DNA from 2 places in the Rhodoplanes azumiensis genome. Region 2 is predicted to be linked to the other one. Evidence: predicted binding sites of a transcription regulator. Region 2 holds the regulator's gene; the other holds the start of a gene.
The links. Region 2 encodes LexA, which represses DNA repair genes until DNA is damaged. Its sites were predicted from a motif close to TGTTCNNNNTGTGTTCNG; they were not measured.
Positions count from the first base shown of each region.

Region 1: ACFSOX_RS03665 (ribonuclease T2 family protein) is a predicted target of LexA. The motif match lies at 6,105-6,122, and genes of this name have one in related genera.

Region 1 covers NZ_JBHUIW010000003.1:3,368-18,240, forward strand. Annotated here, with positions in the region: gene ACFSOX_RS03640 (caspase family protein) at 1-555, shown strand, start outside; gene ACFSOX_RS03645 (N-acetylmuramoyl-L-alanine amidase family protein) at 560-1,321, shown strand; gene cydB (cytochrome d ubiquinol oxidase subunit II) at 1,601-2,602, opposite strand; gene ACFSOX_RS03655 (cytochrome ubiquinol oxidase subunit I) at 2,885-4,273, opposite strand; gene ACFSOX_RS03660 (NCS2 family permease) at 4,665-6,017, shown strand; gene ACFSOX_RS03665 (ribonuclease T2 family protein) at 6,190-6,927, shown strand; gene ACFSOX_RS03670 (hypothetical protein) at 7,086-7,724, shown strand; gene ACFSOX_RS03675 (23S rRNA (adenine(2030)-N(6))-methyltransferase RlmJ) at 7,959-8,798, shown strand; gene ACFSOX_RS03680 (cold-shock protein) at 9,074-9,286, shown strand; gene ACFSOX_RS03685 (outer membrane protein) at 9,916-10,530, opposite strand; gene ACFSOX_RS03690 (SDR family oxidoreductase) at 10,919-11,740, shown strand; gene uvrC (excinuclease ABC subunit UvrC) at 11,983-14,241, shown strand; gene pgsA (CDP-diacylglycerol--glycerol-3-phosphate 3-phosphatidyltransferase) at 14,294-14,873, shown strand, end outside.
Region 2 covers NZ_JBHUIW010000012.1:34,511-49,383, reverse strand. Annotated here, with positions in the region: gene gltA (citrate synthase) at 1-447, opposite strand, end outside; gene ACFSOX_RS11885 (REP-associated tyrosine transposase) at 783-1,328, shown strand; gene uvrA (excinuclease ABC subunit UvrA) at 1,506-4,505, opposite strand; gene lexA (transcriptional repressor LexA) at 5,013-5,729, opposite strand; gene ACFSOX_RS11870 (molybdopterin molybdotransferase MoeA) at 5,973-7,190, opposite strand; gene moaC (cyclic pyranopterin monophosphate synthase MoaC) at 7,190-7,732, opposite strand; gene trpC (indole-3-glycerol phosphate synthase TrpC) at 7,780-8,595, opposite strand; gene trpD (anthranilate phosphoribosyltransferase) at 8,642-9,655, opposite strand; gene ACFSOX_RS11850 (anthranilate synthase component II) at 9,664-10,284, opposite strand; gene ACFSOX_RS11845 (AbrB/MazE/SpoVT family DNA-binding domain-containing protein) at 11,196-11,438, opposite strand; gene trpE (anthranilate synthase component I) at 11,595-13,127, opposite strand; gene ACFSOX_RS11835 (SurA N-terminal domain-containing protein) at 13,154-14,873, opposite strand, start outside.

The DNA.
Region 1 (14,873 bases), on a different contig from region 2:
TTCCAGTTCTCGGCCGCGCCGTCGCCCGCGGAGACGCCCGTGCCCGCGGTCCCGGCCGTCTCCGCCGGCGGCGACGCCGAGCGGGTGTGGGCCGTCACCCGCGACACCACGAGCCTCGCCGTGCTGGAGGACTTCGTCCGCCAGTTCGGCGGCACGCCCTACGGAAGCTTGGCGCGAGCCCGCCTCGACGAGCTGCGCCGCGAGCGCACGGCGGCGACATCCGCGGCCGTGACGAGCGTCCCGACGGCCGAGCCGACCCGGCAGCCGCCCGGGCCGGCCGTCGCGACGCTGCCGGTGGCGCCGAGCTTCGACTGCGCGACCGACACCGGGCCGAACGAGCGGGCCATCTGCGGCAGCCCGCGGCTCGCTCGGCTCGACCGCGATCTCGACACGCTCTATCGCGAGCTGCGGGCGCGGCTGCGGCCCGAGCGCCAGACCGTGCTGCGCGACGAGCAGCGCGTCTGGATCAGGCAGCGCACCGCCTGCGGGTCCGACGAATCCTGCCTCGCCGCGTCCTACGAGTCGCGCATCGCCCAGCTCCAGCGCTGGCGGTGACGGCGTGACGGGGTCGGATGTTCGGGCCGCCGTGCTGGCGGCGACGCTTCTCGCCGGCGGCGTCGGGGTCGCGCCGGCCGCCGACTGCCGTCCCGACAAATTCCGGGTGATGCTCGACGTCGGCCACACGGTCGATCAGCCGGGTGCCACGAGCGCCCGTGGCGTCACCGAGCACAGCTTCAACCTGCGGCTCGCCAAGCGCATCGAGGAGCGGCTGCGCGACGGCGGCTTCGTCCGCACGACCCGGATCGTGGTGCGGGGCAGCGGCCGCAAGCAGCTCCTCGCGCGAACCAAGATCGCCAACGCGAGCCCGCCGGACCTGTTCCTGTCGATCCATCACGACGACGTCCAGCCGCGCTTCTACGGGCAGTGGGCGTTCGACGGCCAGACCCGCAACTACAGCGACCGCTTCGCCGGCTGGTCGCTGTTCGTCTCGCAGTTGAACCCGCGTTACGACGCGAGCCTCGCCTTCGCGAAGAGCCTCGGCGCCGCGCTGGTCGCCAAGGGGCTGCCCTTCACCCTGCATCACGCCGAGCCGATTCCGGGCGAGGGGCGTGCCGTGCTCGACGGCGAGCGCGGCGTGTTCCGCTACGACGGCCTCGTGGTGCTGAAGGGCAACGCCGCGCCCGCCGTGCTCTTCGAAGCGGGCGTCATCGTCAACCGCGCCGAGGAGGTCGCACTCGCCGGCCGCGAACGGCAGGACCAGATCGCCGGTGCGGTGCTCGCGGCCGTGCAGGAGTTTTGCGCGGCGCAGGCGGGGCGGTGAGGGAGCCGAAGAGCGGGTTGTTGTTTGTTCGATGATGATGAGTTCGTAACTTGTTCGAAGAGAAACTGCGAGACGTGATGTTGTTGACGAGGGCATCGGCCCCAGTCTGCTCCCTCCCCCCTTGTGGGGGACGGACAGGGAGGGGGGTAGCCACGAATTCCGCGCTTGCGGTTCACCCCCCTCCCTGTCCGTCCCCCACAAGGGGGGAGGGAACGATCGACACGAGCGCCTCGCTTCAAATCAGTCGAATCCTCGGCCCGCTGTCCGCGCGGACCGTCCTCAATGATAGCTGTCGCCTTCGCGCACCTTGCCGCGGAACAGCCAGTACACGAAGGCGACGTAGGCGAGGATGACGGGCAGCAGGATCACGGTGCCGGCCAGCATGAAGGCCTGGCTGGAGGGCGCCGCGGCGGCCTCCCAGATGGTCAGCACCGGCGGCACCGCATAAGGCCAGGTGGAGATGCCGAGGCCGAGGAAGCCGAGCAGGAACAGCGCGATCGCGCCGACGAACGGCACGACGTCGTGGCGGTCGGTGGTGCGCCACACGGTGAGCGCGACGGCGGCCGTGACCACGGGCACGATCCACAAGACGTAGATGCCCGGCGCCGCGAACCAGCGCGCGGCGATGCGCTCGAAGGCGAGCGGCGTCCACAGCGACACGGCGCCCATGAAGGCCATCACCAGGAGCAGGAGGCCGCGCGCCTGCTCGCGCGCCCGTTCGGCGACCGGGCCTTCCGTCTTCATGATCAGCCAGGTGGCGCCGAGCAGCGCGTAGCCCGACGCCACGCCGAGTCCGCACAGAAACGCGAACGGCGTCGCCCAGTCGAACGGTCCGCCGGCGAACGCGCCGTTCGCCACCGTGATCCCCTGGACGAAGCCGCCCAGGATGACGCCCTGGAAGAACGCGGCCGCCGCCGAGCCGACGAAGAAGCCGACGCTCCACAGCGCCGTCGTGTTGCCGTGCGGCGCCCGGAACTCGAACGAGACGCCGCGCAGCACCAGGGCCAGCAGCATGAAGATCACCGGCAGATAGAGGGCCGGCATGACGATCGAATAGGCGCGCGGGAAGGCGACCAGCAGGCCGCCCCCGCCGAGCACCAGCCAGGTCTCGTTGCCGTCCCAGAACGGTGCGATCGACGACATCATCTGGTCGCGCTGACGCTCGTTCTCGGCGAACGGGAACAGGATCCCGATGCCGAGATCGAAGCCGTCCATCACCACATACAGGGCGACCGCGATCGCCAGCATGACGGCCCAGATCATCGGAAGGTCGAGGTCCATGGCGGCTGCTCCGTGCTGATCAGGACGTTCCGGTCACGTCTGTGCGATCGTGCCGGTGCGTGTTGCACCTCTCCCTGCGCGGGGAGAGGTCGACCTTCGCGCGATCAGCGCGAAGGTCGGGTGAGGGGGCGTCGCCGCGAGTCGGAGCGAGGCGAGTCCGTGCTGTACGGAAGCGCCCCCTCGTCCGACTCGCCGCTGTACGGCGAGCCACCTTCTCCCCGCGTGCGGGGAGAAGGAAGCAGGCGCCGCGTTCCAGACGAACCATCCCGGTCACGATCATCCTCACAGCGCCCGCCGGCTGACGTCGCTCGCGGCGGATTGCGGGCGCAGCGGCGTGCCGGTCGGCGGCTGGTCGGCGCCGTGGGCGAGGCCGTGCGCCAGCATGCGGTTGATGATGTAGATGCCCATCGAGAAGACGAGGCCGTAGACGATCACGAACAGCGCCAGCGTCGTCGCGATGCTGCCGGCCGGCACCGGCGAGGCGGCGTCGGCGGTGCGCAGGATGCCGGTGGCGATCCACGGCTGGCGGCCGCTCTCGGTGACGATCCAGCCGGCGACGATCGCCGTGAAGCCGAACCACCAGGTGTGGCCGACGATCCTGAGATACCAGCCGGTGGTGAACAGCCGCCCACGCCACCACAGCACCGCGCCGGCGATCGCGATGGCGACCATCGCGAAGCCGATCGCGATCATCACCCGGAAGGCGAAGAACACGTTCTTCACCGGCGGGCGGTCCTCGCGCGGAAAGTCCTTCAGGCCGGGGAAGAGGCCGTTCGGATCGTGGGTGAGGATCAGCGACGAGGCGTAGGGAATGCCGATCGAGAAGCGGTTGGTCTCGGTCTTCTCGTCCGGCCAGGCGAAGATCTCGAACGTGCCCGGCTTGGAGCCGTCCCAGTGGCCCTCCATGGCGGCGATCTTGACCGGTTGATGCTTCAGTGTGTTGAGCCCATGCTGGTCGCCGATGAACACCTGCAGGGGCGCGAGCACGACGATCATGCCGACCGCCATCTTCACCATGATGCGCGCCTCGTCGTCGTGGCGCTCGGCCAGCACCCAGCGGGCGCCGACGGCGAGCACCACGAAGGCCGTGGTGAGATAGGCGGCCGTCACCATGTGGGCGAGCCGGTAGGGAAAGCTCGGGTTGAAGATGATGGCCCACCAGTCCTGCGGATGGGCGATGCCGTCGATCATCACGTGGCCGGCCGGCGTCTGCATCCACGAATTGGCCGAGAGGATCCAGAACGCCGAGGTCGCCGTGCCGACGGCGACGATCACGGCGGCGAGCGCGTGCAGCACGGGCGGCACCCGGCCGCCACCGCCGAACAGCATGATGCCGAGGAACGACGCCTCCAGGAAGAAGGCGGTCAGCACCTCGTAGCCGAGCATCGGCCCGATCACGTTGCCGACGACGACCGAGAAGCGGCTCCAGTTGGTGCCGAACTGATAGGACAGCACGATGCCGGAGACGACGCCGAGCGCGAACGACACGGCGAAGATGCGGGTCCAGAACTGGGCGAGGCGGGCGTAGCGTTCGTCTCCGGTGCGCAGCCGGATCAGCAGCAGCGTCGCGATGTAGGCCGACAGGCCGATCGTGAAGCTCGGGAAGATGATGTGGAACGTGATGGTGAAGGCGAACTGCACGCGGGCGAGCACAACCGGATCGAGATCCATCACGTCCAACCTCGCACGTCCAATCTCGGCAGGGACTTTGTCGCGGAGCGGGCGCGCGGCCGGGGGTGGGTCGCGGGCCGGAATCGTGCGGGGCGGGCGCACGGCCGCGCCCCGGCATCGCGGGACGGGACGGCATCGCCGCCGGGCCGCGAGGCGTGGGAGCGCAGAGCGAATCCCGCCGCGGCGTGCGAGCAACGACCCACGTTACTCCTTTGTTCCGCATCGCAACAGCGCGGCGTGACGGCGCAGTCCGGGTCCGTGCGCCGGCGATCCACAAGTCGATGCGGCACGCGCCTTGCTCGCAATTGCGGAGCACAAGACCCAACGCTAGAACCGACGACGGGGGCAGGGCGCCGCCCGTCGTCGCGCCGGCCCGGACGGGGGACGCGAGATGACCGAGACCGCAACCAGCTCTGCCGCCGCACACAGGCCCGCTCCCGGCGAGCCGAAGGGCTTTCTCGACCGCTATTTCGGGCTGACCGCGAGCGGCACCACGGTGCGCACCGAGGCGATCGCCGGCGTCACGACGTTCCTGACGATGGTCTACATCGTCTTCGTCAATCCGACGATCCTGGCCAATGCCGGCATGGACAAGGGCGCCGTGTTCGTCGCCACGTGCCTGGCCGCCGCCGTGTCGACCCTGGTGATGGCGCTCTACGCCAACTACCCGGTGGCGCTCGCCCCCGGCATGGGGCTCAACGCCTTCTTCGCCTTCACGGTCGTGCTCTCCTACAAGTACTCCTGGCAGCAGGCGCTCGGCGCCGTGTTCTGCTCCGGCGTGCTGTTCTTCCTGCTGTCGATCTTCCGGCTGCGCGAATACGTGATCAACGCCATCCCGAAGACCCTCAAGCTCGCCATCTCGGCCGGGGTCGGGCTGTTCCTCGGCATCATCGCGCTCGAGCAGTCGAAGATCGTCGTCGCCCATCCGGTGACGCTGGTGACGCTCGGCGACCTGCGCCAGCTCCCCGCCATCCTGTGCCTCGTCGGCTTCGTGCTGATCGCCGCGCTGAACTCGCGCAACATTCTCGGCGGCACGCTGATCGGCATCCTGATCGTCACGCTGATCGGGCTGCCGTTCGGGCTCACCACCTTCACCGGGATCGTCGACGTGCCGCCCTCGCTGGCGCCGACCTTCCTGCAGCTCGACTTCTCGGCGATCTTCGAGCAGACCTTCGTCATCGTCGTGCTGAGCTTCCTGTTCATCGACGTGTTCGACAACGCCGGCACGCTGATCGGCGTCACCCACCGGGCCGGCCTGCTCGACGAGAAGGGCCACCTGCCGCGCATGAAGCAGGCGCTGCTCGCCGACTCCTTCGCCGCCATGTTCGGCTCGCTGATCGGCACCTCGACGACGACCAGCTACATCGAGAGCGCGGCCGGCGTCTCGGCCGGCGGCCGCACCGGACTCACCGCCGTGTTCGTCGCGATCCTGTTCCTGATGGCGCTGTTCTTCGCCCCGCTCGCCGGCATGATCCCGGCCTACGCCTCGGCGGCGGCGCTGCTCTACGTCGCCTGCCTGATGACCCAGGGGCTCGCCGAGATCTCGTGGGACGACGTCACCGAATACGCGCCCGCCGTGGTCGCCGCCGTGACGATGCCGCTGACCTACTCGATCGCCACCGGCATCGGGCTCGGCTTCATCACCTATGCGGCGGCCAAGCTCGTCTCCGGCCGCTTCCGCGACGTCTCGCCGGCCGTGATCGTCCTGGCGCTCCTGTTCGCCGGCAAGTTCGCGATGGGGTGAGGTGACGGGGGCGGAAGAGGCCGCTTGTGTGTCCCGGCGAAAGCCGCAACCCGGGGGCGGCAAGGGAGAGCGTCGGGCTCGCGCGAATGTTCTTGAAACGTTCTGCAACTCTGATACTGTGATCGAGACTTCCGTCGTGCTTGAAGAGTGTGTGCGGAACTCGGGGCTGATCATGATCGGGCGCGGGATGCGGGCCGCGGCGGCGGCCGTGACGATGGCGTTGCTGACGGCATTGCTGACGGCGGCGTGGGGCGTCGGCGCCGGGGTGGCGCCGGCCGCCGCACAGGACCGGCGGCAGAACGAGCCCGGGCAGTTCGACTTCTACGTCCTCGCGCTGTCGTGGTCGCCCTCGTTCTGCGAGGAGAGCGCCGAGCGCCGCAACGGCCGTCCGGCCCGCGAGGACGGCGGCCGGCCCGATCCGCAATGCGCAGAGCGGCCGTTCTCGTTCGTCGTGCACGGGCTGTGGCCGCAATACGAGCGGGGCTTTCCGGAATACTGCCAGGTGCCGGCGCCGCGGCTGAACCGCGAGATCGTCGCCTCGATGCTCGACCTGATGCCGAGCCCGCGCCTCGTCTTCAACCAGTGGGACAAGCACGGCGTCTGCTCCGGCCTCGGGCCGCGCGGCTATTTCGAGGCGGTGCGCAAGGCGCGCGCCGTGATCAAGATTCCGGAGGTCTATCTCGAGCCCGACCGCGCCCTGTCGGTGACGCCGGACGAGGTCGAGGAGGCTTTCGTCAAGGCCAATCCGGGACTCGACCGCGCCGCCATCGCGGTTGGCTGCAGCCGCAACCGGCTGAGCGAGGTGCGCATCTGCATGACCCGCGAGCTCGGCTTCCGGCCGTGTCCCGAGGTCGACCGCCGCGCCTGCCGGCGCGACCGGCTGTCGATGCCGCCGGTACGGGGCGGGTAGGCGTCCCCGCGTCGAGGGGGCCCGCGGGAGCCCGTCATGGTGAATGCGTCGTTGCCGCGTCGCGGCCGATTGTCCGCACCAGAATGAACCGTTTCCGCGCCCGTGTGCCAACCGCCCGGTGAGCCGTGCCGGACCAAGGTGACACCGGAGACGGAGACATGCGGCACGACACCATCACGGTCACCGACGCCCCGTGCACGGCCGGCCCGCGTCGGCCGATCGCGCTCACCGAAGGTGCGAGCGTGCGGGCGCGACTCGAGGCCGATGCGCGGCTCGCGGTGTACATCCTCGGGATCTTCTACATCGCCCTGTGGGCGATCACCTGGCTGATCCTCGGCCACGGCGCCGCGCTGCTGCGGCCCGAGCAGGGCTGCCGGCTGGAGGGGCTCGACGTCCTCTTCCTGTGGCGCTGCGTCGGCGAGACGCATCTGCCGGTGGTCGCCGATCTCGCCAACGGCGTGCTCGCCAGCACGGTCTGGGCGCCGGTCGTCGTGCTCACCGCCGCGGTCCAGCCGGAGGTGCGGCTGGTCGCCTTTCTGGTCGTCGCCCTGCACGTCGTCGGGCTGCCGGCCGCGCTGCTGATCGCGATCCGGGCCGGCGAGACGCTGTGCGACCGCATCGCCCGCCGTCCCGCCGCGGGTGAGCGGGCCGCGCCGGCACCGGCGCCGGACGACCCGGGGCGAACCGAGCGGACGCCGCGCGCCGCGTCCGGCGCGCCGCTGGCGCCGCCCCGGCCGAAGCGGCCGCCGGTGACGCCGCGCAAGACCTTCGGCCTGCGCCGGACGATTCCGACCTGAACCCGCCGATGTCCGCACAGGTCGGCCCGCGCGGCAGTGCTTCGCGTCTCGGCCCCCTGTGTCACGCCTCTCTCGCCACGCCCGGGCTCGGCGCTGCGGTCGGCCGGGTGTCGCCGTGCTGGGCAACCGCGTCCCGTCCGTGCGAGAAGCCGGCGAACCGCGCCGCCCGCGGCGCTCCCGGCTGTCGTGGCCCTGCCGTCGACCGCCGTCCCTCGCCGCCCGGTCGATGCCCCGATGAACTATCGCCACGCCTTTCATGCCGGCAATTTCGCCGACGTGCTCAAGCACGCGACGCTCGCCCGCATTCTTCACCACCTGTCGGAGAAACCCGCGGCCTTCCGGGTGATCGACACCCATGCGGGCGCCGGCCTCTACGCGCTCGACGGACCGGAGGCGAGCCGCACCGGCGAGTGGCGGGACGGGATCGGTCGGGTCCGCGACGCGGCGATGCCGCCGGCGATCGCCGATCTGCTCGCGCCTTATTTGGAGGTCGTGACGGCGCTCTCCGGCGCCGGGGCGCATCTTTATCCCGGATCACCGCTGCTCGCCGCGAAACTGATGAGACCGCAGGATCGCCTGGTCGCCTGCGAGCTCGAGCCGACCGCGGCCGCCGCTCTCGCACATGCACTCGGACGCGATGCGCGCGCGAAGACCGTGGCGATCGACGGCTGGCTAGCACTGAAGGCTTATATTCCGCCGAAGGAGCGCCGCGGCCTCGTACTGATCGATCCGCCGTTCGAGCAGCCGGACGAGTTTCATCGTCTCGCACACGGCATCGTGAACGCGTTGCGCAAATGGCCGACCGGCGTCTATCTGATCTGGTATCCCGTGAAGGACCGCCGCGGCCCCGAGACGCTCGTCGAAACCCTCGCTGCGGCGGGCCTTCCCAAGCTCCTGCGCATCGCGCTCGACGTCGGCGGAAACGGCGACGGGCTGCGCGCCACCGGCCTCCTCGTGATCAATCCGCCCTGGCGGCTCGCCGACGAGCTCGCCGTTCTGCTCGACTGGCTGGTGCCGGTGCTGTCACGCGGCACCGGCGCCGGATCACGTCTCGACCGCATCGGCGCGACGTGACACGGATCTCACAGATCAGACCCGCTTCCTCTTTTTGCGTCGTCGCCTCTATGTTAAAGTTTGATGGGGCTCTGACGTTCAGTCTCCGGTCCGGAGACGAGGGTGGCCTAGGCGGGTGCCGACCGTGATGCCGAAGCACGAGGCGATGTTGCCGCGCTGCGAGGCTGCGATGCCGGTGGGCGACGTGCCGACGTCTTCCGAAACGTGAATGTCCGGCCACGCCGTCGCGCCACGAGGGCCGACGACGAAGCAGCATGGGGATGGGAGTGTCCTCGATGGCAATGGCAGGTACCGTGAAGTTCTTCAACAGCGAGCGTGGCTACGGCTTCATCAAGCCGGACGACGGCGGTCGCGACGTGTTCGTGCACATCACCGCGGTCGAGCGGGCGGGCTTGAAGTCGCTCAACGAAGGTCAGCGGATCAGCTTCGACGTCGAGCCCGACAAGAAGGGAAAGGGCCCGAAGGCGGTCAATCTGGTCATCTCGTAGCACCTCGAGACGCCGACCGGCCGCGACGGGACGCTTCGATCGCGGGACGCACGGTGGAAGGCTCGAACGGGTCCGTCGCGACGGGTCGTCGCGACAGTGCGCGGGGGGCGGGTCGCCCCGTCCGAGAGGCCGGAACCGGCCGCGCCACGACGTGTCCGGATGCGAGATGCCCGGACGATCTAGCCGGAAATGACGACCGGCACGATATGACAAGCGGAGCGACATCCGATCGGCCGTCCGGATGACCCGACGCCGCCGGGCGGTGAGACCGATCCGACGGCGACGTGATCAGTCCGCGATGCCGGCCCGCGATGCCGGCCCGCGATCTGATCAGATGGCGGGCGGCGACGTTCGACGCCTCGACGTGAGAACGGAGACGCGTGCCGCTCGCTCGGACCCGTGATCGGGGGATCGCGCCGGCGCGCCGCTGCGGCGTTCTCGAACGGAATTTGCTTGTGAAGATCGTTTCGCCGGCGGCGGGGGCGATCGCGCCCACCCGCGTCGTCTTCGGGGGCGCGGGCGGGTGCGCCGCGACCGCGTGAAAAGCGAAACGCTCCGGCGCGGGGCGCCGGAGCGTTTCCGTCATCGGGCGAGCGGGGGGCGTGCGCGCGCCGATCGAAGCCGTCGTGTCAGAATCGATAGTTCAGCCCGAAGCGGACGATGCTCGACTCGATGTCGGTGGTGAGCCCGACCATGGTGTAGTTCTCCTTGGTCAGGTCGACATAGAGATACTCGGCGCGGGCGCTCCAGTTCGGCGTGAACGCCACCTCGATGCCGGCGCCGGCCGTCCAGCCCGTATGCGTCTTCGACTGCGACCAGCCGAGCCATTCCACCTCGCCGCCCCCGTAGGCGAAGCCGCCGGTGCCGTAGATGAGGACGTTGCTCATCGCCCAGCCGATGCGGCCGCGCAGCGTGCCGAACCACGGGTTGGAGAACTTGTACGCCGCGAACGTGTCCTCGGCCCCCGAGAACTGGAAGTCGGTCTCCGCGCCGATGACGAACTGGTTGATCTGGTAGTTGTAGCCGGCCTGGAGGCCGCCCGCGAAGCCGCTCGGGTTCATGCTCATGGCGGCCGAGCCGAACTGGTAGCCGAGGTTCACGCCGACATAGGCGCCGGTCCAGGTCTGCGGGGCGGCGTAGGGGGGCGGCTGCTGGTAGGGGGCGCCGTAGCGGAGGTCCGCCGCGCCGGTCGGCGTCGCCAGCAGGGCGGCGATCAGTCCGGCCGAAAGGGTCGTCTTCTTCATCGTTGCCTCCACGTCGTCCACCGCGGCGCCTCGGACCGGTGGACGACTCCGCGACGGTCCTTGTCGCCCGCCATCGTGGGTCCCCGAGGACCGGCCGAAGGCGAAAAATGGATAATTTCGTGTTTCGATTTATCGCGGCATTCGAGTAAACCTTTCCTTACTCGAGCCCGGCCACCACCCGTTAAGCTTAACCTGCCGTTTACGAGTGCTATCAGCGGGTTAACGCGAAGGGCGGAGATTTCGTGCGAGCGTGCGGAAAGGTGCGTACAGGGACGTCCGAGGCGGCGCTCGGTCGGCGCGGGGCGGCTCGTTGCAAAGTCGCCGGGGAGCCAGCACAGTGCCGTCCCCGTTCGCAGCCCGATACCGCCGGACAACCGTGATCTCGCCGATGACCCAGCCGTCACCCGCGCCCCGTCCTGACGCCCCTCGTCCGGCCGCCCCTTGTCCGGCCGCCCTCGTCACCGGCGGGGCACAGCGCATCGGCCGGGCGATCGTCCGGGCGCTCGTCGACGACGGCTACGCGGTCGCGATCCATGCCCGCGCATCGGCCGGCGAGGCGGACGCGCTGTGCGCCGAGATCGCCGCCGCGGGCGGCATCGCTCGGGTCGTGGTCGCCGACCTCGCCGACCACGACGCCGTGCTTCGGCTGGTTCCGGCCGCCGTCGCGGCGGTCGGGCCGCTGACGCTGCTCGTCAACAACGCCTCCACGTTCGAGCGCGACGAGATCGGCGGGCTCGACCGGGCGCTGTTCGATCTCCACATGGCCGTCAACCTGCGAGCGCCCGTCTTTCTGGCCGAGGCGTTCGCCGGGCAGGCGCCGGGGGGCGAGGTGCCGGGGGGTGCCGACCCGTCGGTCGTCAACATCGTCGACCAGCGGGTCTACAAGCCGACCCCGCGCTTCCTCTCCTACGGCCTGAGCAAGAGCGCGCTCCACACCGCGACGACGACGCTCGCCCAGGCGCTCGCTCCGGCCGTGCGGGTCAACGCGGTCGCGCCCGGCCCGACCCTGCCGAGCCCGCGCCAGGATCTCGAAGCCTTCGCCCGCCAGGCCGCGGCCGTGCCGCTCGGCCGCGGGCCGTCACCCGAGGAGATCGCCGACGCCGTCCTCTACCTGGCGCGCGCCAGGAGCGTCACGGGCGAGACCATCGCGGTCGACGGCGGCCAGCGCCTCGCCTGGCAGACCCCGGACGCCATGGGGGTGGACGAGTAGGCCTCCCGTCGTTCTGGGGCGGCGCACTCGGGTCGGCGCTTCGCGCCGCCCGAGCACAGGCTCCGCGCCGAGCCCGGAACCTATAACCCCTGTCCGTCGTGAGCCACCGCCACAGGGCGTATGGATCCCGAGCTCGCGGACCTCGCAGGTCCGCGCCCCGGGATGACCGGCCTTGGAAGAGGCGCCCTGATCCCGACACGGACTGCTACGAAGAGGGGCCGAATCGCCCCCATATGACCCCCATGCAGAAGTCCCCCCGAAACCTCGACCCCGATCTCGACCCCGGCCCGGAGACCGACGACGAGGCCGAGGCGACGCTGCCCGAGCTGCCGGACCCGGAGAGCGAGGCGGCGCTGCCCGAGGCCGATGCCGGCACGCTGGCGGCCGGCCGTGACGTGATCGCGCGGCACGCCAAGCTGGCCCCGGCGGCGCCCGGCGTCTACCGGATGATCGGGGCGGGCGGCGAGATCCTCTATGTCGGCAAGGCCAAGGACATCCGCCGCCGCGTCGTCTCCTACACGCGGCCGACCGGCCTGTCCGCCCGCATCGCCCGGATGATCGCCGCGACGGTGGCGATGGAGTTCGTCTCGACCGCCACCGAGACCGAGGCGCTGCTGCTCGAGGCGAACCTGATCAAGCGCCTGCGGCCGCGCTTCAACGTGTTGCTGCGCGACGACAAGTCGTTCCCCTACATTCTCATCGCCGAGGACGGGCTGCCGGCGCAGATCTGCAAGCACCGCGGCGCCCGCAACCGCAAGGGCGCGTATTTCGGGCCGTTCGCGGCCGTCAACGCCGTCAACCGCACCATCACGGCACTGCAACGCGCCTTCCTGCTGCGCTCCTGCACGGATGCCGTCTACGAGAGCCGCACGAGGCCCTGCCTCCTGCACCAGATCAAGCGCTGCGCGGCGCCCTGCACGGGCGAGATTTCGCGGGACGATTACGCCGTGCTGGTCGGCGAGGCGAAGGCGTTCCTGTCCGGCAAGAGCCGAGCCGTGAAGGAGGAGCTGGCGACCGAGATGGAGGCGGCGGCGGCCGACCTCGATTTCGAGCGCGCCGCGGTGCTGCGCGACCGCCTCGCCGCGATGGCGGCCGTGCAGTCGCACCAGGGCATCAATCCGCGCGGCGTCGAGGAGGCCGACGTCTTCGCCATCCACCAGGAGGGCGGCTTCTCCTGCGTCGAGGTGTTCTTCTTCCGGGCCGGCCAGAACTGGGGCAACCGCGCCTACTTCCCCAAGGCCGACCGCACCCTCTCGCCGGAGGCCGTGCTCGCCGCCTTCCTGGCCCAGTTCTACGACGACAAGCCGGTGCCGCGGCTGGTGCTGCTGTCGCACGACGTCGAGGAGGGCCGCCTGCTGGCCGAAGCCCTTTCGCTCAAGGCCGGCCGCAAGGTCGAGGTGAGCGTGCCGCGGCGCGGCGAGAAGAAGGAGCTGGTCGACCACGCGGCGTCCAACGCCCGCGAGGCGCTGGGGCGAAAGCTCGCCGAGACGGCCTCGCAGCAGCGCCTCCTGCAGGCCCTGGCCGAGACCTTCGGGCTCCCGAGAACGCCGCGCCGGGTCGAGGTCTACGACAACAGCCACATCCAGGGCTCGAACCCGGTCGGCGTCATGGTGGTGGCCGGGCCGGAGGGCTTCCGCAAGAGCCAGTACCGCAAGTTCAACATCCGTGCGACCGACCTCGCCCCCGGCGACGACTACGGCATGATGCGCGAGGTGCTGGAGCGAAGGTTCAAGCGGCTGCTGGGGCAGGGGACTCGGGCGGAGGCGGGCGCGGAGCCGAAGGTCGACGACGGGAATGCTGGTGATGGGACCGCGGCGCCGGTTGCCCCTCTCCCCGCGCGCGGGGAGAGGGTGGCTCGCCTCGAAGAGGCGAGTCGGGTGAGGGGGCCTCTCGGGGATACGGAGGCGCCCCCTCACCCGGATTCGGCGCTGGACGCGCCGAATCCGACCTCTTTGGCGCGGCAAGTGCCGCGCCCCCGCGCGCGGGGAGAGGTGAACGAGGGCGAGCCCCCCGATCCCGACACCGACCCGGCCGAATCGCCCTGGCCGGATCTCGTGATCATCGACGGCGGGCCGGGGCAGCTCGCCGCCGCGACCGCCACTCTGGCGGGGCTGGGCATAACCGGGGTGCCGCTGGTCTCGATCGCCAAGGGGCCGGACCGCGACGCCGGGCGCGAGCACTTCCACATGGTCGGGCGGGAGCCGTTCCGCCTCGCGCCGCGCGACCCGGTGCTCTATTTCATTCAGCGGCTGCGCGACGAGGCGCACCGGTTCGCGATCGGCTCGCACCGGGCGCGGCGCAAGCGCGACATCCGCGAGGCCGGGCTGCAGGAGATCCCGGGTGTCGGGCCGGCCCGCAAGCGCGCGCTTCTGCGCCACTTCGGCACTCTCAAGGCGATCGAGCGCGCCGCGCCGACCGATCTCGTCCAGGTGCCGGGGATCAGCGACGAGACGGCCCGGCGGATCTACGATTTTTTCCACGATTCGGCCGGCCGAGGCTGACCTGCGCCCGGGAGGCTGTTAGAGGACGACGCCACAGGTTATCTTCAGCCCCATGGATATCGCGACCTCGCGCCCCCTGCCGGCCCGGCCCTACTCGCTGCCGAATCTGCTCACCTACGGGCGGATCGCCGCGGTGCCGCTGGTCGTCGCCTGCATGTACGGCCAGATCATCCTCGAAGGCGGCGTCTGGCTGCGCTGGGTCGCCCTCGCCCTCTACGTCACGGCCGCCGTCACCGACTTCTTCGACGGCTGGCTGGCGCGCAGCTGGGGCCAGCAGTCGAGCTTCGGCCGCATGCTCGACCCGATCGCCGACAAGCTCCTGGTGTCGTCCTGCCTGCTGATGCTGGCGGCCGACCACACCATCTACGGCTGGTCGCTGTGGGCCGCCATCATCATCCTGTGCCGCGAGATCCTGGTCTCCGGCCTGCGCGAGTACCTGGCCGAGCTGCAGGTTCCGGTGCCGGTGACCCGGCTCGCCAAATGGAAGACGGTGCTCCAGCTGGTCGCCATCGGCTTCCTGCTGGCCGGCGACGCCGGAGACGACTGGGCCGCCTCCACGGCCTATCTCGGATTCCCGGTCGTCACCTTCACGGGGCTGACGCTCCTGTGGGTGTCGGCGCTGCTGACCCTCT
Region 2 (14,873 bases):
CGACATCGCGCCGACGCTGCCGACCATCACGGCCATCGGGTGCGAGTCGCGCCGAAAGCCCTGATAGAAGCGCACCATCTGCTCGTGCACCATGGTGTGGCGCGTGACCTTGTCGTCGAAGTCGTGCTTCTGCTTGACGGTCGGCAGCTCGCCGTAGAGCAGCAGATAGCAGGTCTCCAGAAAATCGCCGCGGGCGACCAGATCCTCGACCGGGTAGCCGCGATAGAGCAGGTGGCCGGCCTCGCCGTCCACATAGGTGATCTTCGACTCGCACGCCGCCGTCGAGGTGAAACCGGGGTCGTAGGTGAACAGGCCGGCCTGGCCGTAGAGCTTGCCGATGTCGACCACGTCGGGCCCGGCGGTGCCGTGCCGCAGCGGGAGCTTGTAGGTCTTGCCGTCGATCTCGAGAGTCCCGGTCGGCGCGTGCGCACCCTGGTCAGCGGCCATGTTCGGAAGTCCATCCTGCGCGGTTGACGGCGATACGGAAGAAAGGACGTAGGGACGAAACGCGGTCCGGACGAGTTCGGTCCGGACGATCACGGTCGGGCCCGAACGGCAGAGCCGGCCGCCCGGGCCGGACGCCAGTCGGGCGAAGCCGGCACGGCACCCGCGGTCCGCCGGTCGAAGCACGCCGGCATCTTACCCGCCCGCGGGCCGCTGCCAAGGTGGGAGGCCGGAGTGTCGCAGGCGATGCTGCGGTGCGAAATCGTAGGGCGCAATAGCGCAGCGTATTGCGCCGGCAGCCTTGATGGACGGTTCCGTGCGGCTGTACCGTCCCCCTCATGCCGAACTATCGTCGCGCGTTCGTTCCGGGCGGCTGCTGGTTTTTCACCGTGACGCTGCTCGATCGCGGCAGCACGGCGCTGGTCGACCATATCGACCCGCTGCGCCGCGCGACGGCATGGACGCGCCGACGCTATCCCTTCCAGATCGATGCCGCGGTCGTTTTGCCCGACCACCTGCACGCGGTCTGGACCCTGCCGCCCGGCGACGCCGACTTCTCCATCCGCTGGCGGATGATCAAGACCCGCTTCGTCCAGGCGCTTGCGCCCACCGAGTGTCGAAGCCCGGTCGGCATCGCGCGCGGCGAGCGGGGCATCTGGCAGCGGCGCTTCTGGGAGCACCTGATCCGCGACGAGCGCGATTACGCCCGCCACGTCGAGTATTGCTACATCAATCCGGTGAAGCATGGCCTGGTCCGGCGGGTCGTCGACTGGCCGTTTTCGTCGTTTCACCGGGACGTCCGGGCCGGCGTGTTTCCGGAGGATTGGGCCGGCGAGGAGGATGCCACGGGCAAGTTCGGCGAACGCGACGAGCCGCGATCGTAGGGCGCAATAGCGAAGCGTTTTGCGCCGAAGGGCCTCGCGCCGAGCGAGGCGCCGGATCGGCGGAATACGCTTCGCTATTCCGCCCTACGACGACCCGGGCTACGCTTCCTAAATCTGAATCCCGGTAGGGTATCGGAGATACTGCAAGGGGATCGGTGATTATTTAATGGGCGTCGGTCACTCCGCCGCCTGCGCACCCTTCCTTCGGCGCCCGTTCCCCGCGCCGCGCCCGGCCGCTGTCGCACCGGTCGAGACCGGCTTCCGCTCCAGCACCGGCTTCAAGAACTGCCCCGTGTAGCTCCGCTTCTCCTTGATCACGTCCTCGGGCGTGCCGATGGCGACGATCTCGCCGCCGCCGTCGCCGCCTTCGGGGCCGAGGTCGATGATCCAGTCGGCCGTCTTGATCACCTCGAGATTGTGCTCGATCACGGCGACCGTGTTGCCCTGGGCGACCAGCTCGTGCAGCACTTCCAAGAGCTTCTCGACGTCCTGGAAGTGCAGGCCCGTCGTCGGCTCGTCCAGGATGTAGAGCGTGCGGCCCGTCGCGCGCTTCGACAGCTCTTTCGCCAGCTTCACGCGCTGCGCCTCGCCGCCCGACAGCGTCGTCGCCTGCTGGCCGATCTTGATGTAGTCCAGCCCGACGCGATGCAGCGTCTTGAGGGTTTCCCTCACCCGCGGCACGGCCTTGAAGAACTCGGCGCCTTCCTCGACCGTCATGTCGAGCACGTCGGCGATCGACTTGCCCTTGAAGGTGACGTCGAGCGTCTCGCGATTGTAGCGCTTGCCCTTGCAGACGTCGCAGGTGACGTAGACGTCCGGCAAAAAGTGCATCTCGATCTTGATCACCCCGTCGCCCTGGCAGGCCTCGCAGCGGCCGCCCTTGACGTTGAACGAGAAGCGCCCGGGCTCGTAGCCGCGCGCCTTCGCCTCGGGGAGCCCCGCGAACCACTCGCGGATCGGCGTGAACGCGCCCGTGTAGGTCGCCGGGTTCGAGCGCGGCGTGCGGCCGATCGGCGACTGGTCGATGTCGATGATCTTGTCGATGTGCTCCAGCCCCTCGATGCGCTCGTGCGGGGCCGGGGCCTCGGCGGCGCCGTGCAGCTTGCGGGCGACCGCCTTGAAGAGGGTGTCGATCAAGAGCGTCGACTTGCCGCCGCCCGAGACGCCGGTGATGCAGGTGAACAGGCCGAGCGGGATGTCGGCGGAGACGTTTTTCAAGTTGTTGCCGCGCGCCCCGACGACGCGCACGACCCGCCGGGGGTCCGGCGGGCGGCGGGGCGGGATCGGGATCGAGCGCGCGCCGGTGAGATACTGGCCCGTCACCGACTTCGGGTCGGCCATCAGCTCGGCCGGCGTGCCCTGCGAGACGATCTCGCCGCCGTGGATTCCGGCGCCGGGGCCGATGTCGAGCACCCAGTCGGCGGTGCGGATCGCGTCCTCGTCGTGCTCGACCACGATCACGGTGTTGCCGAGGTCGCGCAGCCGTTTCAGCGTCTCGATCAGCCGCGCGTTGTCGCGCTGGTGCAGGCCGATCGACGGCTCGTCCAGCACGTACAGAACGCCGGTGAGGCCGGAGCCGATCTGCGAGGCGAGGCGGATGCGCTGGCTCTCGCCGCCCGAGAGCGTGCCGGAGGCGCGCGCCAGCGTCAGATAGTCGAGGCCGACATCGTCGAGGAAGGCGAGGCGCTCGCGGATCTCCTTCAGGATGCGGGCCGCGATCTCGGTCTGCTTGGCGTCGAGGGTCTTCGGCAGGGCGGAGAACCATTCGCCGGCGCCTCGCACCGACATCGCCGACACCTCGCCGATATGCCGGCCGTCGACCTTCACGGCCATGGCCTCGGGCTTGAGGCGGTGGCCGTCACACGATGCGCACGGGATGGCCGTGAAGTACTTCGAGATCTCCTCGCGCGCCCACTCGCTGTCGGTCTCGCGCCAACGCCGCTCCAGATTGTTGACCACGCCCTCGAACGGCTTGTGGGTCGTGTAGGCCCGCATGCCGTCGTCGTAGACGAACTTGATCTCGTCCTCGCCGGAGCCGAACAGGATCGCGTCCTGGGCGCGTTTCGGCAGATCCTTCCACGGCGTGTCGAGCGTGAAGCGGTAGTGCTTGGCGAGCGCCTCCAGCGTCTGCCCGTAATAAGGCGACGACGACTTCGCCCACGGCGCGACGGCCCCGCGCTTGAGCGACACGCCGCGGTCCGGCACCACGAGATCCGGGTCGATCTTCTGGTCGAGGCCGAGGCCGCCACAGGCCGGGCAGGCGCCGTGCGGCGAGTTGAACGAGAACAGCCGCGGCTCGATCTCGGAGATCGTGAAGCCCGACACCGGGCAGGCGAATTTCTCGGAGAAGATCAGGCGCTCCGGCCCGCTCTGGTCGTGGATCTTGGCGGTCCTCTTGGCCGCCGCGGTGGCCGCGGTGTCGTCCGCGAACTCCACCACGGCGATGCCGTCGGCGAGCTTCAGCGCGGTCTCGAAGGATTCGGCGAGCCTCGTCGCGATGTCGGGACGTACGACGATGCGGTCCACCACCACGTCGATGTCGTGCTTGAACTTCTTGTCGAGCGCCGGCGCCGAGGCGATCTCGTGGAAGGCGCCGTCGATCTTGACCCGCTGGAACCCCTTCTTGAGGAGCTCGGCCAGCTCCTTCTTGTACTCGCCCTTGCGGCCGCGCACGAGCGGCGCCAGCAGATAGAGCCGCGTCCCCTCCGGCAGCGCCATCACCCGGTCGACCATCTGGGACACGGTCTGGCTCTCGATCGGGAGACCGGTCGCCGGCGAGTAGGGCACGCCGACGCGCGCCCACAGGAGACGCATGTAGTCGTAGATCTCGGTGACGGTGCCGACCGTCGAGCGCGGGTTCTTGGAGGTGGTCTTCTGCTCGATCGAGATGGCGGGGGAGAGGCCGTCGATCTGGTCGACGTCCGGCTTCTGCATCATCTCGAGGAACTGGCGCGCATAGGCCGACAGCGACTCGACGTAGCGGCGCTGGCCCTCGGCATAGATGGTGTCGAAGGCGAGCGAGGATTTGCCCGAGCCCGACAGGCCGGTGAAGACGACGAGCTTGTCGCGCGGCAGGTCGACGTCGACGTTCTTCAGATTGTGCTCGCGCGCCCCCCGGATGGAGATCAACCGCCCGTCGGGGCGGCGGGAGCGCGACGTCTCGCTTCGATCGGTCATACGGAGTCCAGACAACGGCGTGCGGTCACGAATCTTGCGGTCACGGGCCTTGCGGTCACGGGCCTTGCGGTCATGGTCCGAGTCAGGGTCCAAGTCACGGTCCGAGTCACGGTCCGAGTCACGGCTCGGCCGCGGGTCGGCGGGCGGCCGCGGCGGGCTCGGAACGTAGAAAGAACGCCGGGCGAGCACCAGCGAAAAGCGCGCTCCCGGCGGTCCCCGGCACCCTGCCGACGGCTTTGCGGTACGATCATGGCACGCGGGCCGGATCACCGCGCCGGCGCGGATCCATGGTGGTGGCCGCCGGGGCCGGTGCCCCCGGTGCCCCAACTCGCGCCGGCGTTCGGCGCGCCCGTGCCGCACCACCGCCGCGACGCACCCGAGGCGGCCGCCCACGGCCCATCTCGACATGCGGACGCGAGCGTCCGCATGGGCACGGATCGGCACGGGACGCCCCGGCGGACGATGCGGGCCTCCGCGTCGCGGCCGGCGCGGCCGGCGCAGGGCGGCTCAGTACCGCCGCATCAGGCCGACGAGCTTGCCCTGGATGCGCACCCGGTTGGGGGGAAGGATGCGCACCTCGTAGGAGGCGTTGGCGGGCTCCAGCGCGATCGAGGCGCCGCGGCGGCGGAAGCGCTTGAGCGTCGCCTCCTCCTCGTCGACCAGGGCGACGACGATGTCGCCCGTGTCGGCGTTCTCGGAGCGGCGGATCAGGGCGATGTCGCCGTCGAGGATGCCGGCGTCGATCATCGAATCGCCACGCACCTCGAGGGCGAAATGGTCGCCGGCGCTCAACAGCTCGGGCGGCACGTTGACGATCGAGCTCTTGGTCTGGATCGCCTCGATGGGGGTGCCGGCGGCGATCCGGCCCATCACCGGCACGGCGATCGGGCGGGCCGTGTCCTCGTCCTGCGGCTGCGGGGCGGGCGGGCGAACCCGGCCGAGATTGCCTTCGATGACGCTCGGCGTGAAGCCGCGGGCGCGGCCGCCCGCCATGACGCCGTGGCCGACCGATTCGGGCAGCTTGATCACCTCGATGGCGCGCGCCCGGTTGGGCAGGCGGCGGATGAAGCCGCGCTCCTCCAGGGCCGTGATCAGGCGGTGGATGCCGGACTTGGAGCGCAGGTCGAGCGCGTCCTTCATCTCGTCGAAGGACGGCGGCACGCCGCTTTCCTTCAGGCGTTCGTGGATGAACCGCAACAGCTCGAACTGCTTCCGCGTCAACATGCGTCGTCCCCCGGGGCTTGCTCAGGCAGTGCAACGCAGCCGCCTAAACAAATCATGAACATACCCTATCTGTTCGGCATGTGTTCCGCAACCTTTTAATGCCGGCCGGGGGAATCGACAGGTCACGGCGAATGTTGGTTAGCCCTAAGGCCTGGTTCAGGCGAGCAAAACCGTGCACCCGGGGGAACGCGAGCGCTGCGCCGGCCGATCGACCGTGTCCGATCGGCGCGGCGGCGCGGCCGGTCAGGCCGGCAGACGAATCACGCGGCAGGGGCCGCCGGCCGTGACGGCGGGCGCGTGCGGCGGCCGCATCAGCAGCCCGTCGGCGAGGCCGAGCGGGGCGAGCAGCGAGGAGTCCTGGTCCGTCACCGGCGTCGCGACGAGGCGGCCCTCGGCGTCGGTCGAGAGCGTCGCGCGCAGAAAATCGGCGCGCTCGTCGTTGGCCTTCAGGTCGGCGCCGGCGACCGCCGGCTCGTCCGCGATCGCGAGGTCGGCGCGGCCCTGCAGACGGCGCAGCAGCGGCACCAGAAACAGGACCGCGGTGACGAAGGCGGACACCGGATTGCCGGGCAGCCCGAGCACGTGGATGTCGCCCAGCCGTCCGCTCATCAGCGGCCGGCCGGGCCGCATGGCGATCTTCCAGAAGGCGAGCTGCATGCCCTCGGCCGCGAGCGCCGACTGGACGAGGTCGTAGTCGCCGACCGAGGCGCCGCCGGTCGTCACCAGCACGTCGACGTTTTCGGCGCGGGCGCGGCGGATCGCCGCGACGGTGTCGTCCAGCCGGTCCGGCACGATGCCGAGATCGAGCGTGTCGGCGCCCTCGTGGCGGGCCAGCGCCGCGATGGCGAAGCCGTTCGAGTAGACGATTTGTCCCGGCCCCGGAGGCGTACCGGGCGGCACCAGCTCGTCGCCGGTCGCCAGCAGCCCGACGCGGGGCCGCCGATGCACCGTCACGGCCGGGTGGTTCATGGCGGCGGCGAGTGCGAGGTCGCGCATCGACAGGCGGCGGCCCGCGCGGAGCAGAACCGTGCCGGTCGAAAAGTCGCGGCCACGGCTGCGGACGTGGCGGCCGCGCATGCCCGCGGCGGCCGAGAAGGTGACGGTGTCGCCGTCGCGGGTGGCGTTCTCCTGCACGACCACGGTGTCGGCGCCGGCCGGCATCACGCCCCCGGTGAAGATGCGGGCCGCTTCGCCTTGGCCGACCGTGCCGTCGAACGGCCGCCCGGCCGGCACCTCGCCGATCACCCGCAGCCGGGCGCCGGGCGCCGTCACGTCGGTGAACCGCACCGCGTAGCCGTCCATGGCGGAGACGTCGTCGGGCGGCTGGGTGCGCAGCGCCGCCAAGTCCGCGGCGAGCACGCGGCCGTGGGCGTCGCCGACCGGCACGTCCTCGGCCGGCAGCGGCACGGCCCGTTCCAGCACCCGGGCGAGGGCGTCGGCGACCGACAGGGGCGGCGCCATCAGGCGTCTCCGCCGTCGCCGACGGCTTGGTCGGTGCCGGGCTGGTCGGTGCCGGGCTGGTCGGCGCGAAAATGGCCGGACTTGCCGCCCTGCTTCTCCAGGAGCCGCACGCCCTCGATGCGCATGCCGCGCTCCACCGCCTTGACCATGTCGTAGATGGTGAGGCACGCGACCGAGACGGCGGTGAGCGCCTCCATCTCGACGCCGGTCTGGCCGGCGACCTGCACGGTCGCGGTCACGCGCAGGCCGGGCAGAGCGGGCTCGGGCGTGATCTCCACCTCGGCCTTGGTGATCATCAGCGGATGGCAGAGCGGGATCAGCTCGTGGGTCTTCTTGGCCGCCATGATGCCGGCGACGCGGGCGACGCCGAGCACGTCGCCCTTCCTGGCGTCGCCGCGCAGCACGAGATCGAGCGTCGCGGCCGTCATCACGACGCGGCCTTCGGCGACGGCGATGCGCTTCGTCGAGGCCTTGTCGGAGACGTCGACCATGCGGGCCTCGCCGCGCGCGCCGATATGGGTGAGCTGCGGCTCGTCGGTCATGCTGGGGTCCGGGTTGGTTCGCGGAACGGTGTGGTCGTCGGGCGCGATCACTCGGCCGCGGGCGCGGCGGCGCCGCGGCCGAGGAGCGCACGGGTCGCCGCCGTCACGTCGGCCTGACGCATCAGGCTCTCGCCGATCAGATAGGTCGAGATGCCGACGCGGGCGAGACGGGCGAGATCGGCGGGCGTGAAGATGCCGCTCTCGCCGACCAGCACGCGGTCCTTGGGCACCAGCGGCGCGAGCCGCTCGGAGACCTCGAGCTTCGTCTCGAAGGTCTTGAGGTCGCGGTTGTTGATGCCGAGGAGCCGCGAGGAGAGCTTCAGGGCGCGCTCCAGCTCGGTTTCGTCGTGGACCTCGATCAGCGCGTCCATGCCGTGCTCGGCCGCGGTCTCCTCCAGGTCGCGGGCGGTGCGATCGTCGACGGCCGCCATGATGATCAGGATGCAGTCGGCGCCGAGCGCGCGCGCCTCGACCACCTGATAGGGGTCGTAGAGGAAGTCCTTCCGGATCACCGGCAGCGCCGTCGCGGCGCGCGCCGCGATCAGATGGTCGGGACGGCCCTGGAAGCTCGGGCCGTCGGTCAGGACCGACAGGCAGGTGGCGCCGCCCGCCTCGTAGGCGCGGGCGAGCGCCGGCGGGTCGAAGTCGGCCCGGATCAGCCCGCGTGACGGGCTCGCCTTCTTGATCTCGGCGATCAGGGCGGGTTGCTGGCGGGCGAGCCGACGCTCGACGGCGCGCAGGAAGCCGCGCGGCGGCGTCGCCGCCTTCGCCACCTCGGCGACAGCGGCCCAAGGATGCGCCTTCTTGGCGGCGGCGATCTCGGTGCGCTTGTAGGCTTCGATCGTCTGCAGGATGTCGGCCATCGGGCTCACGCCTCGCGTTCGGGTCTTCGGGGCGTCACGTCCGGTCTCACGCGTTCGACACGGCGATCAGCCGGCCGAGGCTGCCCTCGGCGGCGCCGGTGTCGATCGACTGCGCCGCGAGCGCGACGCCGCTCGCCAAGTCCGCGGCCTTGCCGGCGACGACGAGCGCCGCGGCGGCGTTGAAGATCGCGACGTCGCGGTACGGTCCCTTGCGGCCCTCCAGCACGCCCTTGAGCGCGAGCGCATTGGCGGCGGCGTCGCCGCCGCGCAGCGCCTCCGGGACGGCGCGCGGCAGACCGACCTCCTCGGGCGTGATCTCGAAGGTGGTGACGGTGCCGTTCTCCAGTGCGGCGACGGCGGTCGGCCCTGCCGTCGTGATCTCGTCGAGCCCGTCCGAGCCGTGCACCACCAGGGCGCGCTCGGAGCCGAGATTCTTCAGCACATGGGCGAGCGGCTCGACCCAGTGGCGCGAGAACACGCCGACCATCTGGCGCTTCACGCCGGCCGGGTTCGACAGCGGCCCGAGCAGGTTGAAGATCGTGCGGGTGCCGAGCTCCACCCGGGTCGGCCCGACATGCTTCATCGCGGGGTGATGCACGGGCGCGAACATGAAGCCGATGCCGGCCTCGCGGATGCAGCGGCCGATCTGCTCCGGCGAGAGCTCGATGCGCACGCCGAGCGCGGCGAGCACGTCGGCGGCGCCCGACTTGGAGGAGAGCGCGCGGTTGCCGTGCTTGGCCACCGGCACGCCCGCGCCGGCGACCACGAAGGCCGCGCAGGTGGAGATGTTGAACGAGCCCGAGGCGTCGCCGCCGGTGCCGACCACGTCGACCGCATTCGGCGGCGCCTCGACCTTGAGCATCTTGGACCGCATCGCCGTGACGGCGCCGGTGATCTCCTCGACGGTCTCGCCGCGCACCCGCAGCGCCATCAGGAGCGCGCCCATCTGCGACGGGGTCGCCTCGCCCGACATCATCCGGGCGAACACCGCGGCGGCCTGCTCGCGGCTCAGCGGCGCACCCGTGGCGACCTGCGCGATCAGCGTCTTCAGCTCGACCATTTGAAGCCTCACTGCGGCCGGGACGCCGGGCGCCCGTCGGTCCGGCCCGCCGCCTCGTTGAAGGCGCGGGCGATGTCGAGGAAATTCTTCAGGATCAGATGGCCGTGCTCGGACTTGATGCTCTCGGGGTGGAACTGCACCCCGTGCACGGGCCGCGTCCTGTGCTGCATGGCCATGATCAGCCCGTCGGTCTCGGCCGTGACGGCGAGGTCGTCGGGCAGGGTGGTGCGCTCGACCACCAGCGAGTGATAGCGGGTCGCCCGAAACGGGCCGTTGATGCCGCGGAACAGGCCCTGGCCCGCATGCGACATCTCGGACAGCTTGCCGTGCACCGGCACCGGCGCGCGCACGACGGTGCCGCCGAACGCCTGGCCCATCGCCTGGTGACCGAGACAAACGCCGAGCATCGGCACGGTGGCGGAGGCCTTGTCGATCAGCTCGAGGCAGATGCCGGCCTCGTTGGGCGTGCACGGGCCCGGCGACAGCACGATCGCCTCCGGCGCCGCCGCCAGCACCGCGTCGGCCGTCACCTTGTCGTTGCGATGGACGGCCACGTCCGCCCCCAGCCCGCCGAGATAGTGGACCAGGTTGAAGGTGAAGCTGTCGTAGTTGTCGATCAGGACGATCATGGCGCCGGCCGCCCCCCTCTCGGGGTCTTAGACCGCGCGGCGGAGGGGGGTCAAGGCGGCGACGGCCGCGAGCGGACGCGGGCCGGTAAACATCATCGCCTCCGGGACAAGCACCGAGACCAGTGTCGGTGAAGGTCAAGCTCGTCCGTTCGACCGATCCGGACCGCCATTGCCTAGACCAGGCTTTCTCGGAAAAAGGCCGATATATGCAAGGTAGATATAACAAATTCCGGATATAAAGATATATCCTTCCAAATTCGTTATCTTTTGAAGGAGCGTCACATCAAAAGCACAAATGATCAAAGCTATGCCAACGACGAGTCCCGCCCCGGCCGTGGTCTTCTGGATTATTCCCGGGAGATCTGCAGGATATTGCTTGACGGCATAGAACGCTGCTTGCCCAATCGCACAGAGTAGGGAAACCGTGATCAGAAATTTTCCCAGATTATCAATATAAAGGTTGGAAAGCTTTTGTAAGAGCATCATGATCGAATACGATTATGGCATCCGGCCGGCTTGATTATAGCGACGCTAGCCCAGATCGCGAAAGAGATCGCAGCGGCAGGAACTGCCAAGTCGAGCCTCACGTCACCAACGCGCAAGCCGGACAGAAAGTGGATTTCGGGAAGCCAGGACATAACATTATAAAATACGAGGAAGCCAAAAGATAGAACGATAAAACTGAAGTGCGGACGATAGCGCTTTCTGCGATTTTCAGCCATTGCAAGCATGCTTTTATCTCCCCGTGTGAACGGAGAAGCTCTATACATCACATATGCGAGTCGACCAAATTCAATCTTCGATAGTATCGTCTATTGATGCAATCCGGTGTTGTCAAGCGCCGCGGTCCCCAGTGGGCGGCGCTCTGGAGAGACAATGATCCGGAACATCGTCCCGCCAGAGGACGATGTTCAGAACAGACGGCCCTGGCGGTCGTCCGGCGCCTCGACGAAGCCGCCGGCGTCGGCGAGGTCGCCGCGCAGCCGCAGTGCGCGGGCGAGGATCTCCTCGATCGTCGGGGCGCTGGAGATTTCGAACGTCGCGGGGCCGGCGACGCGCAGCTCGACGGTCGAGCCCTCGCGCAGGCCCAGCACCTCGACGACCTCCTTGGGCAGCCGAACCGCCAGACTGTCACCCCACTTCGCGACCTGCACGACGGCCTCCGCAATTCCACGTCGGAAAGGTCGCCGTCCTACCGATCCGCCTGCTCCCGCGCAACCGGAAAGCGGTGATGACGGCCATGTGCCAAAACGGGAGGTCGACTAGTTTAAAAGGGTTAATCGGTATTGCTGGGGCGCGCATGCCCCCCGCTACTGCCCGCGTTTCGCCGCGCTGGCGAACCGGCGCGCCTCCTCGGCGGCGCGGAACAGGGCCTTGGCCTTGTTCACGCATTCCTGCTGCTCGGCGGCCGGATCCGAGTCGGCGACGATGCCGGCGCCGGCCTGGACGTACATGGTGCCGTCCTTCACCAGCGCGGTGCGCAGCACGATGCACGAGTCCATCTCGCCGGCGGCCGAGAAGTAGCCGACGCAGCCGGCATAGAGGCCGCGCTTCTCCTTCTCCAGCTCGTCGATGATCTGCATGGCCCGCACCTTCGGGGCGCCCGAGACCGTGCCGGCCGGGAAGCCCGCCGCCAAAGCGTCGAGCGCATCGTGCGAGGACGCGAGCGTCCCCTCGACGTTGGAGACGATGTGCATCACCTGGCTGTAGCGCTCGATGAAGAACTGGTCCGTCACCGTCACGCTGCCGATCGCCGCCACCCGGCCGACGTCGTTGCGGCCGAGATCGAGCAGCATCAGATGCTCGGCGCACTCCTTCGGGTCGGCGAGCAGTTCCTCCTCCAGCGCCTTGTCCTCGTGCGGCGTGCTTCCGCGCGGCCGTGTCCCGGCGATCGGGCGGATCGTCACGGTGTTCTCGCGCACCCGCACCAGGATCTCGGGGCTGGAGCCGACCACGGCATAGCCGCCGAGATCGATGAAGAACAGGAACGGCGCCGGGTTCACGCGGCGCAGCGCGCGATAGAGCGCGAAGGGCGGCAGCGCGAAGGGCGTCGAGAACCGCTGCGCCAGCACGACCTGGAAGATGTCGCCGGCCGCGATGTACTCCTTGGCCCGCCGCACCATGTCGGCATACGCGTCCGGCGTGGTGTTGGAGACGGGCGGCTGGTCGGGCAGCTCGGCGACGGTCACGGCCTGCTCCTTGAGGAGCGGCCGGTCGAGCGCGTCGACCACGGCGGTGAGCCGCTCGACGGCGCGCGCATGCGCGAGGCGGGCCGGCACGCCGGGATCGGGCCGCACCGGCGTCACCACCGTGATGGTGTCCTTCACGGCGTCGAACACGATCACGATGGTCGGCCGCAGCAGCACGGCGTCCGGGATGCCGATCGGGTCGGGGTTGGGCTCCCCGATCTCCTCCATCTGCCGCACCATGTCGTAGCCGAGATAGCCGAACACGCCGGCCGCCATCGGCGGCAGCGCGTCCGGGAGCGCGATGCGGCTCTCGGCGATCAACGTGCGCAATGCCGCGAGCGGCGGCTCGAGGCAGGGCGTCACCGTGTCGGGCGTCCGGCCGTCGGGCGCGCCGCGCCCGGGCCGGACGATCTCGGCCTTGCCGTCGCGCACCCGGAAGACGAGGTCCGGATCGAGCCCGATGATCGAGTAGCGGCCGCGCACCGCGCCGCCCTCGACCGACTCCAGGAGAAAGCTCGCCGGCTTGCCGTCCGCGACCTTGATGAAGGCCGAGACCGGCGTCTCCAGGTCGGCCACCAGGGTCGTGGACACGACCTGGGCGATGCCACGCCCATAGGCGTCCACGAAGGCGTCCGCCTGCGGTTCGATCTGCATGTCACGCCACGCTCGCGTCGGCCGCGTTATGGCTCGGCCGAGCCCCGTCCGACGGCCTGCGCCAGCGCCGTCTGATTGATCTTCACGTTCAGCTCGTTCTGCAGCTGGGCGACGTACTGCGCCATCACGTCGTCCGCATAGGCGTTGCGGAGCTGCTCGACGAGCTTCTTGACGTCGGCGCTGCCGGCGTCGAAGGGCGGCGGCTTGATGTCCGTCACCTTGAAGACGATGCGCTCGGTCGGGCCGGAGCCCGCCGCCGTGCCGACGCCGTCCTTCGGCGTCTTGAACACCAGCTCGACCACGTCGGCCGGCAGCGGCCCGCGGGCGCGGCGTTTCAGCGCCGGCGCGCTCTCGACCTTGAGGCCGTCCTTGGTCGCGACATCGGCGAACCAGCCGCCGGCCTTGAGCGCGTCGACGATCTGGTTCGCCTTGGCGGTCAGGCGCTTGCCGATCTCGTCGTTGCGCCAGCGCTCGGCGACCCGGTCCTTGACCTCGTCGAACGGGCGCTCGCGTGACGGCGTGATGCCGGCGACCTCGTACCACAGCGAGCCGCCGCCCGGGATCGACAGCGCCTCGTTCTCCACGCCGACCTGGGTCGAGAAGGCGGGGCCGAGCACGTCGATGCCGGTCGGCAGCGCGACCGTCTGCCCGTCCGGGGTGCGGCCGGAGCGGTCGATCGCGTCGATGATGCGCACCGGGAGCTTGAGCTTGGCGCCGATCTCGTCGAGGCGGCTGCCGGCGGCGAGCTCGTCCTCGATCTTGTCGCGCAGATCGGCGAGCGACGCCTTGGCGCGGTCGACGGCGAGATCCTTCTTGATCTGCGCCTCGAGCTCGGCGAACGGCCGGGTGTGGCCCGGCTCGACCTTGGTGACGCGTAGGATCGCCGTGGTGAAGCGGCCGGCGACCGGCGCGCTGACGCCGCCTTCGGGCAGTCCGAACGCCGCCTCGGCGATCGCCGGATCCAGCATCTCGGCCTTGGCCACGAGGCCGAGATCGAGGTCGGCGGGCGCGACGTTGCGCTCGGCCGCGAGCGCCTCGAACGTGGTGCCGGCCGCGAGCTTCTCCTGGGCCGCCTTCGCCTCCTCGGGCGTCGGGAAGGCGATCTGCTGCACCTGCCGCTTCTCCGGCACGGTGTAGCGGGTCTGCGCGGCGTCGTAGGCCTTCTTGGCGTCCTCGTCGCTGACCTCGATCGTCCCGGCGATCTGCTCCGGCGTCAGCTCGAGGAGCATCACCTTGCGATATTCGGGGGCCCGGAACAGGAACTTGCGCTGGTCGTAATAGGCCTGCAGCTCCTCCGGGGTCGGACCGGGGATGTCGCCCGCCTTGGCGGCGTCGAGCACGACGTAGTCGACGAAACGCTCCTCGTTCTCGTAGCGGGCCATCGCCTCGGCCGTGGTCATCGGTGCCGCGACCTCGCCGCCGACCGAGCCGGCGAGCTGGCGGCGCAGCGACACGCGCCGTTGCTCGGCGATGAAGCGTTGCTCGCTGTAGCCGGCCTGGCGGATCAGATAGGCGAAACGCTGCTGGTCGAACTTTCCGTCGAGGCCGCGGAACGCCGGATCCTGCATGATCTGGCGCACCACCTCCTCGTCCGAGATGGTGAGGCCGAGCTGGCGGGCCCGCTCGTCGAGCACGGCCTCGGCGATCAGCGAGGTGAGGATCTGGCGGTCGAGGCCGGCGGCGCGCGCCTGGTCGGGCGTGATCGGTCGGCCGAGCTGGCGGCCGTACTGCTGCAGCCGGTCGTTG